One region of the Desulfitobacterium sp. LBE genome, then DNA from elsewhere that is predicted to be linked to it. Evidence: riboswitches for the same ligand, from Rfam matches in the RefSeq annotation. Region 1 holds a riboswitch; the other holds the start of a gene.
The links. A riboswitch is a leader RNA that binds a small molecule or an ion and turns the genes downstream of it on or off. The one in region 1 is predicted to bind lysine.
Positions count from the first base shown of each region.

Region 2: another riboswitch for lysine. It lies ahead of lysA (diaminopimelate decarboxylase); the one in region 1 lies ahead of DESLBE_RS05315 (transporter substrate-binding domain-containing protein).

Region 1 covers NZ_VLKD01000001.1:1,080,005-1,087,618, reverse strand. Annotated here, with positions in the region: gene DESLBE_RS05345 (ABC transporter substrate binding protein) at 1-691, shown strand, start outside; gene DESLBE_RS05340 (hypothetical protein) at 753-1,181, shown strand; gene DESLBE_RS05335 (hypothetical protein) at 1,259-1,450, shown strand; gene mutT (8-oxo-dGTP diphosphatase MutT) at 1,447-1,836, shown strand; gene DESLBE_RS05325 (DMT family transporter) at 1,818-2,870, opposite strand; gene DESLBE_RS05320 (ferritin family protein) at 3,049-3,543, opposite strand; lysine riboswitch at 3,736-3,917, shown strand; gene DESLBE_RS05315 (transporter substrate-binding domain-containing protein) at 4,039-4,887, shown strand; gene DESLBE_RS05310 (amino acid ABC transporter permease) at 5,025-5,786, shown strand; gene DESLBE_RS05305 (amino acid ABC transporter ATP-binding protein) at 5,821-6,564, shown strand; gene DESLBE_RS05300 (ABC transporter ATP-binding protein) at 6,624-7,614, opposite strand, start outside.
Region 2 covers NZ_VLKD01000001.1:3,596,232-3,603,845, forward strand. Annotated here, with positions in the region: gene rnk (nucleoside diphosphate kinase regulator) at 1-54, shown strand, start outside; gene DESLBE_RS17130 (glutamine--tRNA ligase/YqeY domain fusion protein) at 150-1,772, shown strand; gene DESLBE_RS26620 (hypothetical protein) at 1,810-1,968, opposite strand; gene DESLBE_RS17135 (hypothetical protein) at 2,043-3,131, opposite strand; gene ybaK (Cys-tRNA(Pro) deacylase) at 3,247-3,726, opposite strand; gene DESLBE_RS17145 (sulfite exporter TauE/SafE family protein) at 3,859-4,647, shown strand; gene DESLBE_RS17150 (hypothetical protein) at 4,730-4,942, shown strand; lysine riboswitch at 5,020-5,194, shown strand; gene lysA (diaminopimelate decarboxylase) at 5,322-6,572, shown strand; gene DESLBE_RS17160 (ATP-binding protein) at 6,816-7,614, opposite strand, start outside.

The DNA.
Region 1 (7,614 bases):
CGTAAAAACAGGCGAAATAGAGAGCTTTGAGGCTTTGGTGCGCCTGAAGCATCACCCTATTTCTCCTGATGTGTTTATTCGTATCGCCGAGGAATCGGATCTAATCTATCAAATTGGCAGAGTTGTGACCAAAGAGGCCATTCGTCAGGCAGCAGCCTGGCGGGACAAAGGATATCCCCGTAAGTCTATTTCCATCAATTTTTCCAGCAAGCAGATCCGGGACAGGGATTATTTGCAATTCCTCGTGGATACCTTGGCGGAGTATGAGATGGATCCTCAGTGTTTAGAAATTGAAATTACGGAGAGTATTTTACTGGAAGAAACTCATCTTACCCTGGAGCTGCTGGAAAAGATCAAGGAATTAGGCATAAAAATAGCCTTGGACGACTTTGGCACAGGGTTCTCCTCACTTAACTACCTGACCTATATACCGGTGGATAAAGTGAAATTGGATAAGTCTCTCTGTGATAAGTTTTTAAGCCCTGACAATATCAAGGTCATCGAGAGCATCATTTCCCTGGCCCACAGTCTTAACCTGGTGATCACTGCCGAAGGGATTGAAGAGCAGTGGCAGTATGAACAATTAAAGCTAAGCGGCTGTAACAGCATCCAAGGGTATTTGTTCAGCAAACCATTAGTAGCGGAAGAAGCAGAAAAAATCTATGAGAAAAACTTTCTGGATTCGTTTTAAGCCATAATTCCGCATACTCACTCCTTTTCCGGCTATACTAGCGAAAAGGAGTGTGACCTGCATGAATGGAAATGCCGAGCTGTTAAATTTCGTCTATCAGAACTCCCAGATGGGTGTGGCAACCCTTAATCAGTTGATTGAAATTGTGGAAGATGGTAAGTTTAAGAATCATCTGAAATCTCAATATAAGGAATATCAGGAAATCCATAAGGCTGCCGAAGCTATGTTGAATGAGAAGGGCTTTGATGAAAAGGGTATCGGCACTTTGGAGAAAATACGTACCTACCTGATGATCAGCTTTGAGACACTAACGGATAAAAGCCCCTCACATATGGCTGAAATGCTGGTTATCGGCAGCACTATGGGCGTAATCAATGCCGTGAAGAAGATCAAAAGCTATCAGGGAGCTGAACCCCATATCATCGAGCTTATGGAACGGCTCTTGCGCTTTGAAGAAAATAATCTGCAGGAATTGAAAGCCTATCTGTAAGTGCCATAAGATCGTAGGAAGCCCCAGAGTCCTTTGAGTTGATGCAAAGGGTTGGGGCTTTTCTGGAGGTTGAGTTTATGGATGATTTCACAAGAGCTGATATGGAAGAAGCACTCCGAGCCATAGCTTCAATGATTAACAGGACTGAGAAAGCACAAGAGAAATTTGCGCAAGGTACTTGGCAGCATACGATGCTTAGTAATAATCTCAAAGCACTCCATATAGCTTTGCCAATGTTAACGAAGGCATTGCGCGAGGTTAGTCTATGAAAGATGTCACAGCTGCAATCATCATTAAAGGTCAAAACGTCCTGATTGCCCGCAGAGCTCCCGGTGAAAAGCATGCCGGAAGCTGGGAATTCCCTGGCGGCAAAGTGGAACCGGGGGAGACCCCTGAAGCCTGTTTAAAACGTGAGCTTGGGGAAGAGTTTGGGATAGAGGCTGAAGTTCAGGAGTATATCAGTTCAAGCCTTTATGAGTATCCCCAGGGCTCAATTCGTCTGTTAGCCTATCAGGTCAAGATCCGTCAGGAGGAGATTCAGCTGCGGGTCCACGATCGATATGAATGGGTCGGTGTGACTCAATTGCTGAATTATGAGCTGCTTCCGGCCGATGTGCCCATAGCACACTATTTGCCTCAATGGATGTGCCCGTGATGTATATCCGGGGTGTGATGATGGCTATGAGCCAGTGGCATATGAGTGTGGACATGGCTGTGCTCTCCGGCAAAGGAATTGGGGTGGGAATGACTGTGATGAGGATCCTTATGGGAGTGGCGATGCTCATGAGTGATGGCGGGGTGCTCGTGGAGATGGGCATGATCCTCACTGGAGGCCAAATAAGCTCCGGCGATCATAATGCCTAAGGCGACGAGAAAAGAGGCATTGGGCATTTCCCTGAAAATCGCAAAAGATAAGCCCACCCCGATGAAAGGAGCCAGGGCATAATAGGCGCTGGTTCTTGCTGCACCCAATTCCCGCTGGGCCCGCACATAAAAGAAGATACTTAAGCCATAGGCTACAAAACCCAGCATAAGTGCCCCCAGGATATACCCGATACCGCTTAAGGTCTCTTTAAGGAACAGTGCCAGGAATAATGCCCCCAAGCCCGAGCCGAAGCCCTTGAGAATGACAATATCCATGGGGTCTTTGATGGCGAGCTTTCTTGTGCAATTGTTTTCGAAACCCCAGCATATGCAGGATAACAAAACGAAGAGTGAGCCCAAGGAGAAAGTAAAGCTGCTGAGATCCTCCACAGAAAGGATAATGCTGGCCAAAGTGATTAAAGCCAGTGCGGCCCATAAGCGTTTGCCGATGGACTCCTGGAAAATAAGCAGGGCAATGAGGGACGTGGCCACAATTTCGAAATTTCCTAAAAGAGAGGCATGAGCCGCTGAGCTCAAAGTTAAGCCCACCATTAAAAATACGGGCGCGGCAATATCCAGGATGATCATGGCTAAGACATAAGGAAAATCTTTCTGGGTGATGCGGGCCTCCTTAACCTCCGTTCCTTGGCGATGGTTCAATAAGCGAACAACACACATCCCCAGCCCCGCTCCCAGATAGAGAAGGGCAGCCATCATGGTGGGGGAGATTTTCGTCAGCAGGAGTTTGGATACAGGAGAACTGATTCCGAAAAGCAAGGCGGCAAGGATGGCAAAGAAAATGGCCGAAGTCTTTTTTGATGTCAATGAAACACAACTCCTTCAAGCGATCACCTGTTCAGTATAATCTAATTATAGGCGGGGTGACCGAGACTTTTCAAGCCTTGAAGGACAGATACAAACCATGGCATAAAAGTCATGGATAATAAAAAAAGCACGAGTCCCTGGCGGGCGGCCCGTGCTTATCGGTAAAGCCGGATTCGGTTTAGTATTTAATAAATTTATCCCCGGGAACATTACAGATGGAACATTTTTCGGGGATGTATTTTTCGATGTTGCCGCAGACGGGACAGAGATAATAGAATACCTCTTCCGTTGAGTCTAAATTCTCCAAAGCCTCTTTATAGAGCTTGGCATGGACTTCTTCTGCTTTCATAGCAAAAGTAAAGGTGGTTACAGCAGCTTTATTGCCTTCTGCTTCGGCAACTTTAATAAAATCAGGGTACATGCTTTCAAACTCATAGGTTTCACCGGCGATGCCATCTTTCAGATTATCCACGGTGGAACCTACTTTACCGGCGAGCTCCAACTCTCTGTGGGCATGCAGGGTCTCAGCGTCAGCAGCTGCCTGAAAGAGTTTGGCGGCGTTGAGTTTACCCTCTTTTTCGGCCTTTTTGGCATAAGCCAGGTACTTCCGATTAGCTTGTGATTCACCGGCAAAGGCATCCATAAGATGCTTTAATGTTTTTTGTTCGCTCATTGTTGATCCTCCAATTCTTAATATAATTTAGAGAGTGCTTGATTTTCTCTAGTATAAACTAGATTCTACAATTTCATTAAATTTCCTCTAAAGAAATAGTTGATGAGTACATAATACAAAACCGGTTCGGGTTGACAAGCTGTCTAATGTTATTGTAGACTGAAGATAAATTCATAGTGAACCTCACTTTTCAGGTGAGGTAGAGGTGCGATATTTAACAGTCCTTTTTGGAGCATGAGCAGCGAGGAAAACAAGGAGAAGGAAATATCGCCGAAGCTTTTAATACGCTCGGTATTATGGGCTGGGTCTGCAGTGAACAACTGCAGAACTGTCTCAATAGACGTCCCGGTTTATTGAGTTGTGCTATCTCGGCGGGGGAAAAGAGGGGTTTAGGAGCAATATGACTTTTGCGGCCTGAGTACCAACTCAGGTCTCATTTATTTTTTACAATTTTTAATATTATGAAAAAGGTAAAGAGAAGAAGGAGAGGTTCCAATGAAAAGAAAATTATCAATAGTGATGGCAGGGTTGCTTTCTGTCATGCTGCTGGCCACAGGCTGCGGTTCAAGCAGCCAGGGAAATACTCAAACACCGGCAGCAGGGAATGAAGGGGGTACTTTTAAAGTCGGCTTAGAGGCAGGCTATGCACCCTTTAACTGGACGCAAATGAATGATGCCAACGGTGGAGTCAAAATTGATGGCGGTGCTGAATATGCCGGTGGCTACGATGTGGAGATTGCCAAGAAAATTGCCGCAGGATTAGGCAAAGAACTGGTCATTGTTAAAACCGAATGGGATGGTCTTGTTCCTGCTTTAACTTCCGGAAAAATCGACGCGATTATCGCCGGTATGTCCCCGACTGCAGAACGGAAAGAAACCATTGATTTCTCCGATATTTATTACCAGTCCGATCTGGTTATAGTGGTCAAGAGCGGCAGCAAATATGAAAACGCCACCTCTCTTAAAGACTTTAATGGGGCTAAAATTACGGCTCAGTTAAACACCTTCCACTATGGTGTTATTGACCAAATCCCAGGAGTTTCCAAACAAACCGCTATGGATAACTTCCCGGCGATGCGGGTAGCGGTACAGTCAGGCATGATCGACGGCTATGTTTCCGAGCGCCCAGAAGGGGTCAGCGCTCAAGCGGCCAACAGCGATTTCAAAATGGTTGAATTCACTGATGGATTCCAAACCGATCCTGAGGATACGGCCATTGCCGTAGGGGTGAAAAAGGGCAGCGAACTCACTGCTAAAATCAATGAGATCTTAAAAGGGATCCCTGAAGCAGAGCGTATCCAAATCATGGATAATGCGATTAAGAACCAACCGGCAGCTAACTAAGACGAATTAAAGGACATTTTGCTCCACAGGGAATAATGTTTTATAAAACCGGCTACATTCAATGCAGTCGGTTTTGTCCTGTTTTTTGAAAATGCCTCATCAACTATGGGGTTAGTGATATTTTTGTAAGGAGGAGAATGATGAGCTTAGATTGGATCATACGCATTTTGACCGAAAACTGGCCCATGTTTCTGCGCGGAGCAGGGTTCACCCTTTTAATCTCCATCATCGGTACCATCATTGGCTCTCTCATCGGACTTATTATCGGTGTTATACGCACTATCCCCATGCCGGAACGGGGGATTAAACGCATTTTGCTGAAAGTGGTCAATGCTCTTTTGGCAAGCTATATTGAGTTTTTCCGGGGAACCCCCATGATCGTTCAGGCTATGGTTATTTATTATGGGTCCGCCTTAGCTTTTAACATTCATATGAATCATATCTTTGCGGGAATTTTTATCGTTTCTATTAATACCGGGGCCTATATGGCCGAGATCGTCCGCGGCGGCATTATATCCATTGACAAAGGACAGTTTGAAGCGGCCCATGCCATCGGCATGAATCATATTCAGACCATGACCAATGTGGTATTGCCTCAGGTTATCCGCAATATTCTCCCGGCTACAGGGAATGAATTTGTAATCAATATTAAAGATACCTCTGTTCTCAATGTTATCTCCGTTACGGAACTGTATTTCCAAACCAAGTCCATCGCCGGGAACAACTTCCGCTACTTTGAAGCCTTCTTTGTGGCCTGTATCCTCTACTTCATCATGACCTTTACGGTAACGCGCATTCTTCGTTATATTGAAAGAAGGATGGATGGACCGGAAAGCTATATTATGAATCAAATGCAGGTGCAGACTGCCGAGAGTATGCTGCGCAGAACCAAGACCTGAGGGACAAGAGCCGATTGAGGAAGGAGGAACACACTTGGCAAAAGTCATTGAAGTTCAACATTTAAGCAAATCCTTTGGCTCTAATGAAGTCTTGAAGGATATTGATTTTTCCGTGCGCAAAGGAGAAGTGGTCTGTATCATCGGCTCATCCGGTTCCGGCAAATCCACCCTGCTGCGCTGCATTAACCTTTTGGAGAAACCCAGCGGCGGCCAGATCATCTATAAAGGGGAAAACATTCTCGATGATCAGCATGATGTCTATCAATACCGCCAAAAGCTGGGGATGGTCTTTCAGCAGTTCAATTTGTTCAATAACCATAATGTCCTGAACAATTGCATGGTAGGGCAAATCAAATTATTGAAGCGTTCCAAGGCCGAGGCTGAGGAAGTGGCTATGAAATACCTGAAAGTTGTAGGGATGGAGCAATACATCAATGCCAAGCCCAAGCAATTGTCGGGAGGGCAAAAACAACGGGTAGCCATTGCCCGGGCTCTGTCCATGGAACCGGATGTGATGCTCTTTGACGAGCCTACCTCCGCCCTGGACCCGGAGATGGTGGGAGAAGTGCTGAAGGTTATGAAAGAATTAGCTGAGTCGGGACTGACCATGTTGGTGGTTACCCATGAAATGGGCTTTGCCAAAGAGGTTTCCGATCGGGTGGTCTTTATGGATAAAGGGGTGATCGCCGAGGAGGGTCCTCCGGAGGAGATCTTTAATAACCCCACACAGGAGCGGACCCGGGAGTTCTTAAAACGGACCTTGACTCCCCAAGCTTAAGACTAGATATGAAAGCACCCTCAAGACTTTACTGCCAAAGCTTGAGGGTGTTTTTTGCCCTAACGGTGCTCCAGATCCTCCAGGGCTATTTTAAACTGGGTCTCATAGAGCAATTTATAGAGTCCGTCTTCTTTAAGCAGCTCCCAATGGGTCCCTTGTTGGACGATTTCCCCTTCTTGTAAGACGATAATGTCATCCACGGCCATAATTGTAGAGAGCCGATGGGCGATAATAACGCTGGTTCTGCCTTTAAGTATGGGTTCGATAGCTTCCTGGATCAGGGATTCGCTGAGGGAATCCAAAGAAGAGGTGGCTTCATCCATGATCAGCACTTTGGGGTTCTTGAGGAGAACCCGGGCGATGGCAAGGCGCTGCTTTTCACCGCCGGACAGTTTTAACCCCCGGTTGCCGACCAACGTGTCAAAACCGTCAGGCAGGGTACGGATAAAATCATAGATATTGGCTTCCCGACACACCCTGATCAAATCCTCTTCTTGGGCATGCTCATTGGCATAGTGGAGGTTCTCGCGAATGGTTCCGTTGAAGAGATAGGTGTCCTGAGCAACCATGCCGATATTTTGGCGCAGAAAGTTCAGGTCAAGGTCCCGAACATCCTGCCCATCCAGAAGGACCCTGCCACCGGTCACATCATATAAACGGGGGATGAGGTTGATCAAGGTGGTTTTTCCTGTACCTGAAGGTCCCACAATAGCCACGGATTTCCCTTTTTCGATGGTCAGATTGATATTCTTCAGGACGGGTTTTCCCTCATAATGAAAAGAAACCCGCTCAAAGACGATTGTTCCGGCACACTCCTTGGGGACAATAGCCTGGGGAGAGTTTTTAATTTCAACAGGGATATCAAAATACTCAAAGACTCTGGAAAAGAGAGCCAGGGAACGGATGATATCCACCTGAATGGTTAAAAGGACATTCACAGGAAGATAGAGACGTCCCAGCAAGGCGACGACCACGGTAATATCCCCTACAGTCAGGCCCGAGCCCATCTTGATCATGAGGAAGCCGCCGGCTAAGTAAATGATCATGGGG
Region 2 (7,614 bases), 2.5 Mb from region 1:
AAGGTGGAAAAACTTCTTTATCAGCCGGAGGCTGCGGGAGACTATCATTTATAAGCAGCAATGGGTGAAGGACGAGAATTCGGGTAACACTACTGGAGAGGTCTTCCGTTACAGTAGGAGATAAGATTCCCTAGGAAAGGTTGGTATTCGTGGATAACGAGAATAAATCCTCTAATTTTTTACGCAGCATTATCCTTGAGGATTTACGGGAGGGAAAGGTAGAAGAAATCACGACACGGTTTCCCCCCGAGCCCAATGGTTACCTGCATATTGGGCATGCTAAATCCATCTGTTTGAACTTTGGTTTGGCCGACGAATTCAAAGGAAAAACCAATTTGCGGTTTGATGATACGAATCCGGTCAAAGAAGATACTGAATATGTAGAATCCATCAAAGAAGATGTCAAGTGGTTGGGGTTTGACTGGGACAACCTCTTTTTCGCTTCCGATTATTTTGCGGAGATGCATAAGCGGGCCGTTCTGCTGATCGAAAAGGGCAAAGCGTATGTTTGTGATTTATCCGCTGAGGAGATTAGAAAAAGCCGCGGCACCCTGACTGAGGCCGGTAAGGAAAGCCCTTACCGCAACCGCAGCGTGGCCGAGAACCTGGAGCTCTTTGAGAGAATGCGTCAAGGTGAATTTAAGGACGGAGAAAAGGTTCTCCGGGCTAAGATCGATATGGGCTCACCTAACATCAATATGCGGGATCCTGTCCTTTATCGGATTGCCCATGCCACCCACCATAATACAGGGGACACATGGTGCATCTACCCCATGTATGATTATGCCCATCCTTTAGAGGATGCTATCGAAGGGATAACTCACTCTATCTGTACTTTAGAATTTGAAGATCACCGTCCCCTCTATGATTGGGTCGTTCGGGAATGTGAGATGGAACATGTCCCACATCAATATGAATTTGCCCGCTTAAATATGACCAATACGGTGATGAGCAAGCGCAAGCTGAAGCAGCTGGTGGACGAAAAAGTGGTGGACGGTTGGGATGATCCCAGAATGCCCACCATCTCCGGGCTGCGCCGCCGGGGGTATACCCCTGAAGCCATCCGCAATTTTGCCCAAGCCATTGGTGTGGCCAGAGCGGACAGTGTGGTGGATTCCAAAATGCTGGAGCACTTTATTCGGGAAGATCTGAAGCTCAAAGTGTCCCGGCCCATGGCGGTCATCCGTCCCTTGAAGGTGGTCATTACCAATTACCCGGAAGGCCAAGTGGAAAGGCTGGATGCCGATCACAATAAAGAGAACCCTGAGATGGGGAAACGCAAGATTCCTTTTTCCAGGGAGATTTACATCGAGCAGGAAGATTTCATGGAGGTCCCGCCGCCGAAGTACCACCGCCTTTACCCGGGCAATGAAGTTCGTTTGATGGATGCCTACTTTATTAAGTGTGAAGAGGTCATCAAGGATGATGAGGGCAAGATCATCGAGATTCGTTGCACCTATGATCCGGAAACAAAAAGCGGCACAGGATTTACCGGCCGCAAGGTCAAGGGGACGATTCATTGGGTGGAAGCCACTCAGGCAGTGCCGGCAGAGTTTCGCCTCTATGAGCCGTTAATTCAGGATGATTATATCAATCCCAATTCTCTGGAAATAAGGCAAGGGTTTGTGGAACCTTATATGAAAGAGGCCAAACCCCAGGATAAATTCCAGTTTCCCCGTCACGGCTACTTTAATGTAGATCCGAACTATACCACCCCGGAAAGCTTAGTGTTGAATTTAATTGTTTCCTTAAAAAGCTCTTTCGTTATATAATTAGTGTATAAAAATAGTCACGATGGTTTATTCGTGACTATTTTTTCTCGTTATAGAGGATCATTACATAATGCTCTAAAAAAGCTTTCCATTGGATTTCAATGATTTCGATGTTCCCTTCATGCTCTTGAAAGAAGGCATTCATTTTCTGCTCCAGCCCTTCCTGACGAAGGGATTGGATAATCTTCACTTTCATGCTTTTTTCCTCCTCTAGGCCAGGGGCCTTTTTCTGTTTTAACTTATGCAATTGGCTTCATTCGCATAGGGTTGTTATTCATTAAGATTATTATTGACATTGACGAGAAAGTCCTGGACATTGGCCACGATGGTGGTGACTTCGAGAGACCCCCGATCTCTCAGCTTATTTAAGGTGAACTCCGCCACATCCACAGCATAGATGTAGACAGGACGCAGCTGCCCATCCCTCTGGGTATAAGCAGGTGTCATATTGCCGGCAGCGATGGTATGGAGCTGAGTGGCCAGGCAGATGAGGGTGGTGGCCTGTTTGGTTTGCCGGCGCATTTCATCCTGAGCTGCGTAGACATTGGCCCATACAGAGGGCAGGGGACCGTCATCACGGATAGAGCCCGCCAGGATCAAAGGGATGTTCTTTTTTAAGGCGGCAGGGACCACACCTTCACTCAGGTTCTGAGCTTCAATGAGTTTTTCCAGTGACCCGGCTTTTCTGGCCATATTGATGACATCCAAATGATTGTAATGACCGTTGGGCTGAGACTCCTGAGTGTAGATATTTTGCCCTAAAGCAGTACCCAGGATGCCGGCCTCAAGATCATGGGTGGCCATGGCATTGCCGGCCAGAATGGCGTGAACATAGCCTTTTTCGATCAAGGCGGCCAGGGCCACCCGGGAGTCGTAATCAAAAACCACGGCAGGTCCCAGCACCCAGACCACATAACCGTTGTCTTTTTCGTGACGCAGCAGATCATAAAGATGGTTATAATCCTTTGAATAGGCCGTCTCCCGGGAACGGCCGGAGCGAAAGGCAAAAATATCTCTATTGCTGTCCTTGGAAGCAAAACCTTCGGCATAGACATAAATGCCTTCACTGGCATCTTCCGTCCGCCCGATCACCACTTTATGGCCTTTTTTCAGATTGCGGAATTCGATGATTTGCATCGTGCCGTTCTTCATGAGCACGGGAACACCGTCCATGCGGCTTTGGGAAGCAAGGAGCCATTGGCCGTTGATTTTAAAGTATTCGGGATAGATAGACATACCATGGAAATGGTCGGGGGCTACCCCATCCTGAAGGACTTCGACAAGGGTGGCATTGGGAGCACTTGCCAAAGGCTCACCGTCAAAATCAGGCGGATTGAACTGAGGAATCCGGAAGCTCATAGAATCTCTCCTTTACCCTGGTAATTCAAAGTGACATAAGGTTAGTATTTACCTCTTGTCCGTCTTCATACAAAGAGGAGGGAGTTCAGGGTGTGGGGAGAAGATTAATGATGATTCAGGCAGGATGAGCGATGGGCCCAACCTTGCCCTGGGTGATCCTGAGCAGGTCCTGAGACAGAGCAAGGATCTGCAAGCCTCGCGTCCCGGCACTTACGGCAATTTTCTCGTGCTGGAGCATATCTTCCTGAAAATAGACGGGGTATTTTTTTTTAGTTCCTAAAGGAGAGACCCCTCCCCGTATATAACCGGTCAGGGGCTGAACTTCTTTGAGAGGAACCACTTCCATTTTCTTGTTGCCGCTCACTTGGGCGAGGGCCTTAAGGTTCAGCTCATAATGGGCAGGGATGCAGGCGATCAGAATGCCTGTTTTATCTCCTCGGGTTACCAGGGTTTTATAGATTAATTCAGGAGGCATGTTTACCTTTTGGGCGACGGTAGTGGCGGAAAGATCCGCTTCATCCACCTCATAGGGGATTAATTCATAGGCTATACCGGCTTGATCGAGGATGCGGGCGGCGTTGGTTTTTTGAGCCATAAGAATCACCTTTCCTTCTTAACTCACTATAGGAAATACAGGGAATGCTGTCAAGATTCAGAGAAGAAAAGGGAATACTCATAAAGCAGAGGGTCATAAATAGATTAAGTTTAGATTAAAGAGGGTGTTTGTGTGGAGATGTTATCATGGGAATTATGGCTCGCCATGAGTGGAATTACGTTCTTTGCAACCTTTATTCAGGTTTTGACAGGGTTTGGGTTCGGGCTGGTGGCGGTACCTCTGCTCCTTTTTGTTTTGCCCAGCCAACAAGCTCTTTTGGCGGGAATGATTTTATCCATGATGGGTTCCTCGGTGCAGGGGTTCCAAATGCGGCGCTTAGTCCGCCGGGATTTAGTCCTCCGGCTTTTGCTTATAGGGATTCCCGGATTGGCCCTGGGTGTTGTCCTGAGTGGGTATATGAATGAAATGTACATAAAAGGGATGGTGGGAATTATCCTTATCGGCTATGTTGCCTATCAATGGGTGCAGCTCAAAAGCAGTGCCCTTGAGAAGAAAGTTCCTGAGGAAGGGGATATCAATGCATCCTCCAAGGGATTTGTCATGGTTGCTTTTTCTTCAGGTTTGCTCAACGGCCTGGCGGCCATTCCCGGCCCCCCCATTGTCGCGTTGCTCATCAAGCATCTGACCAAGGATGTCTTCCAGGCAACCACCGTTACCTTTTTCTTTTTTCAATACGCTATGACCAGCGCTTTAAAAATTCTTGTGTTTCGAGAAAGCTTCACCCTTCCCTTTGGCATCACCCTTGTCAGTATGATTTTGGCGGTTGTCCTTGGCTATGTGGCCGGTCAGCCTTTTAGAAAGAAAATCAACGAAGCTCAATTCAAGAAGCTGGTCTATGGATTGCTTTTCATCATCGGCGTGACTTCCCTTACTGAGCCGCTGAAGGGACTGTTTTTTTGACATGATTTTGGTTGATTCCGGGTACTCTAAAGACAGAATAGGCAAGACCATGATTTGGTCAGGATAAAAGGAGGAATCCCGGATGAACGACCAGAAGAATACCGGCAAAGAGCTGAAACGCCAATTATGGGAGCCGGCAGGTGTGATCAGTCAGACCCAAGAGTCCGGCTCACAGGCCATGGATTATGGCGGGCAGCCCAAAGACAGCAGCAAAGGCGGCCAGATTACCTTAGAGGTGGAGGATGTTTTTCATAATCGGGGGGTTATGGAAAATCTGCAGAATGAGAAAAAATAAAGGCAGGGCAATGTATACAGAAGCAATGTATTGACAAGGGTAACATCTTGTTCCATAATGTATAGATAATTCATAGAGTGAATGATAGAGGCGCAGTGTATTAAGAGTAATTATCCCGAGCGGGTCAGGCTAGGACGGATAAGGAAAGGAATCGCTGCCGAAGCAAAGGCCCAGGACAAAGGGTCTTAGCTGGTCTTCCATTGAAAAAATGTAAGACTGTCACCGGGACTCCGGTGGAGTGCTATCTCGTGAAGTTTGAGGCTTAAGCTGATTTTGCCTTAAAAAACGGTTGCGAGGGGACTCGCAGCCGTTTTTTTGCAACCAAACTTTAAAATCTCTAGCGGTGGGTAGTCTATAGTATATAGGGGAGGATCAGAATATGGCAGTAAAAAACTTACCTTTTAATCAAGAGCAGTTGCAGAAGATCATGGAGGACTATGGTACCCCTTTTCATATTTATGATGAGGAAGCCATTCGCAAAAACGCCCAAAGACTGCAGGCAGCATTTGCCTGGGCGCCGGGGTTTAAGGAGTATTTTGCCGTCAAAGCTCTTCCTAATCCCTATATTCTGAAGATCCTGGGGGAAGAGGATTTCGGGGCCGACTGCAGTTCTTTGGCGGAACTGATCCTGGCGGAAAAAGCGGGGATCACCGAGGAGAACATTATGCTTACCTCCAACAATACCCCTGCTGAGGAATTTCAAAAAGCAAAGGATTTATGGGCGATCATCAATTTAGATGATATTACCCATATTGATTATCTGGAAAAGCATACCGGCCTGCCGGAGGTGCTCTCCTTCCGCTATAATCCCGGTTCTCTGCGGGCGGGGAATGCCATTATCGGCAACCCCGAAGAATCCAAATATGGTTTGACCAAGGAACAGTTATTCCAGGCTTACGAGATCGTTCGTGACAAAGGGGTGAAGCGTTTCGGACTCCATACTATGATCATCTCCAATGAACTGAACCCGGATTTCTTCATCGAGACAGCAGAGATGATGTTTGATCTGGCCATAGAGCTGAAAGAAAAACTGGGAATCCGCCTGGAATTTGTGAATTTTGGCGGCGGAATCGGCATCCCCTACCGTCCGGAACAAGAGCCGGTCAATCTGGAAACTATCGGAGAAGGTGTCCGCAAAGTTTACGAAGAGAAGATCGTCGCCAAAGGCTTAGATCCCCTGCGCATCTGCCTGGAATGCGGCCGCATGATAACGGGACCTTATGGCTATTTGGTGACCAAAGTCCTTCATCGCAAGGATACGTATAAAAATTATATCGGTGTCGATGCCAGCATGTCCGATCTGATGCGCCCGGGAATCTACGGCGCCTATCACCATATCACCGTCATGGGTAAGGAAGACCTGCCTGAGGACCACATCTATGATGTGACCGGAAGCTTATGTGAGAACAACGATAAGTTTGCCGTGGACCGGGAACTGCCCAGAATCGAGATCGGGGATATTCTGGTGATTCATGATACCGGTGCTCACGGGCATGCCATGGGCTTCAACTACAATGGCAAGCTGCGTCATGCTGAGTTATTGCTGCAGGCTGATGGCAGTGTGAAGCTGATCCGCCGGGCGGAAACACTGGAGGATTATTTTGCCACCTTGGATTTCAGTGAGCTATAGTTCTTAAGCGGGGCGCGGGTTCTGCTTTTGTAAAAAGAGCAAAGACCGAGGCTGTGCCCCGGCTTATATCCATTATACTCTAACGCATTAACAAATATAAAAAGCAGTAAGCTATTTTTTACCACATTTAAAGATTAAGCCCTTTTAACTGAATATTTCAACCTAAGTTGACCCAAAAGGTAATTTAAAAGACCTGTGCTCCAGGCGTTTATAACGCAAGAGCACAGGCTTTTTAGCGGGGGCTTAATACTCGTCACTTAACAGGAAATCCGCCAGGTGAACAAATTTTACGCCATTGATATTGCCTGCGGCGAATTCGTCCAGTGTGACAACATACTTGGGATAATGATCCTTTATTTTGAGAAGATTTGCCAACTCTCTGTCCGACTCCTCCGGCAGCCGGCGGCACACCTGGATATAAATGCGCTCATCCCGCCGCACCGCAACGAAATCCACTTCTTTTGTTGCGTTTTTACCGATATAGACCTTGTAGCCTCTTCTTTGCAGTTCAAAGTAAACCATGTTTTCCAGCATTGCGGCTATGGATTTCGGGTTGAATCCCATGATGCAGTATTTGAGGGAGGTATCCGCAAGATAGAATTTTTCCTGGGTTTTTAATACAGACTTGCCCTGCAAATCATAGCGCTGGCAGCGATAGATGACAAAAGCTTTTTCCAGCCACTGCAGATAGTTATATACGGTTTCAACGGATAGAGCACGCCCCTCGCTTTTCAGGAACTTGACGATGGCATTTGCGGAAAAGGTTTTGCCGACATTCTCAAGGATATAGTTTACAACACGGCTGAACAAAGCGAAGTTCGTGATGTTGTGCCGTTTGGTGATGTCGTATGTGATCACGGAATGGTAGATGCCTTCCACGATCTGATAGGCGGAGGACTCATCAAAGCTGCCGGCAGCCACAATCGGAAAGCCCCCCAGGCGCAAGTACTCGTTCAAAAGATCTTTTTTCGCTAACATGCTTTCTTTCTTGAATTCCAGATATTCGGCGAAGGAAAGGGTAAACACCGGGATAGAGATATAT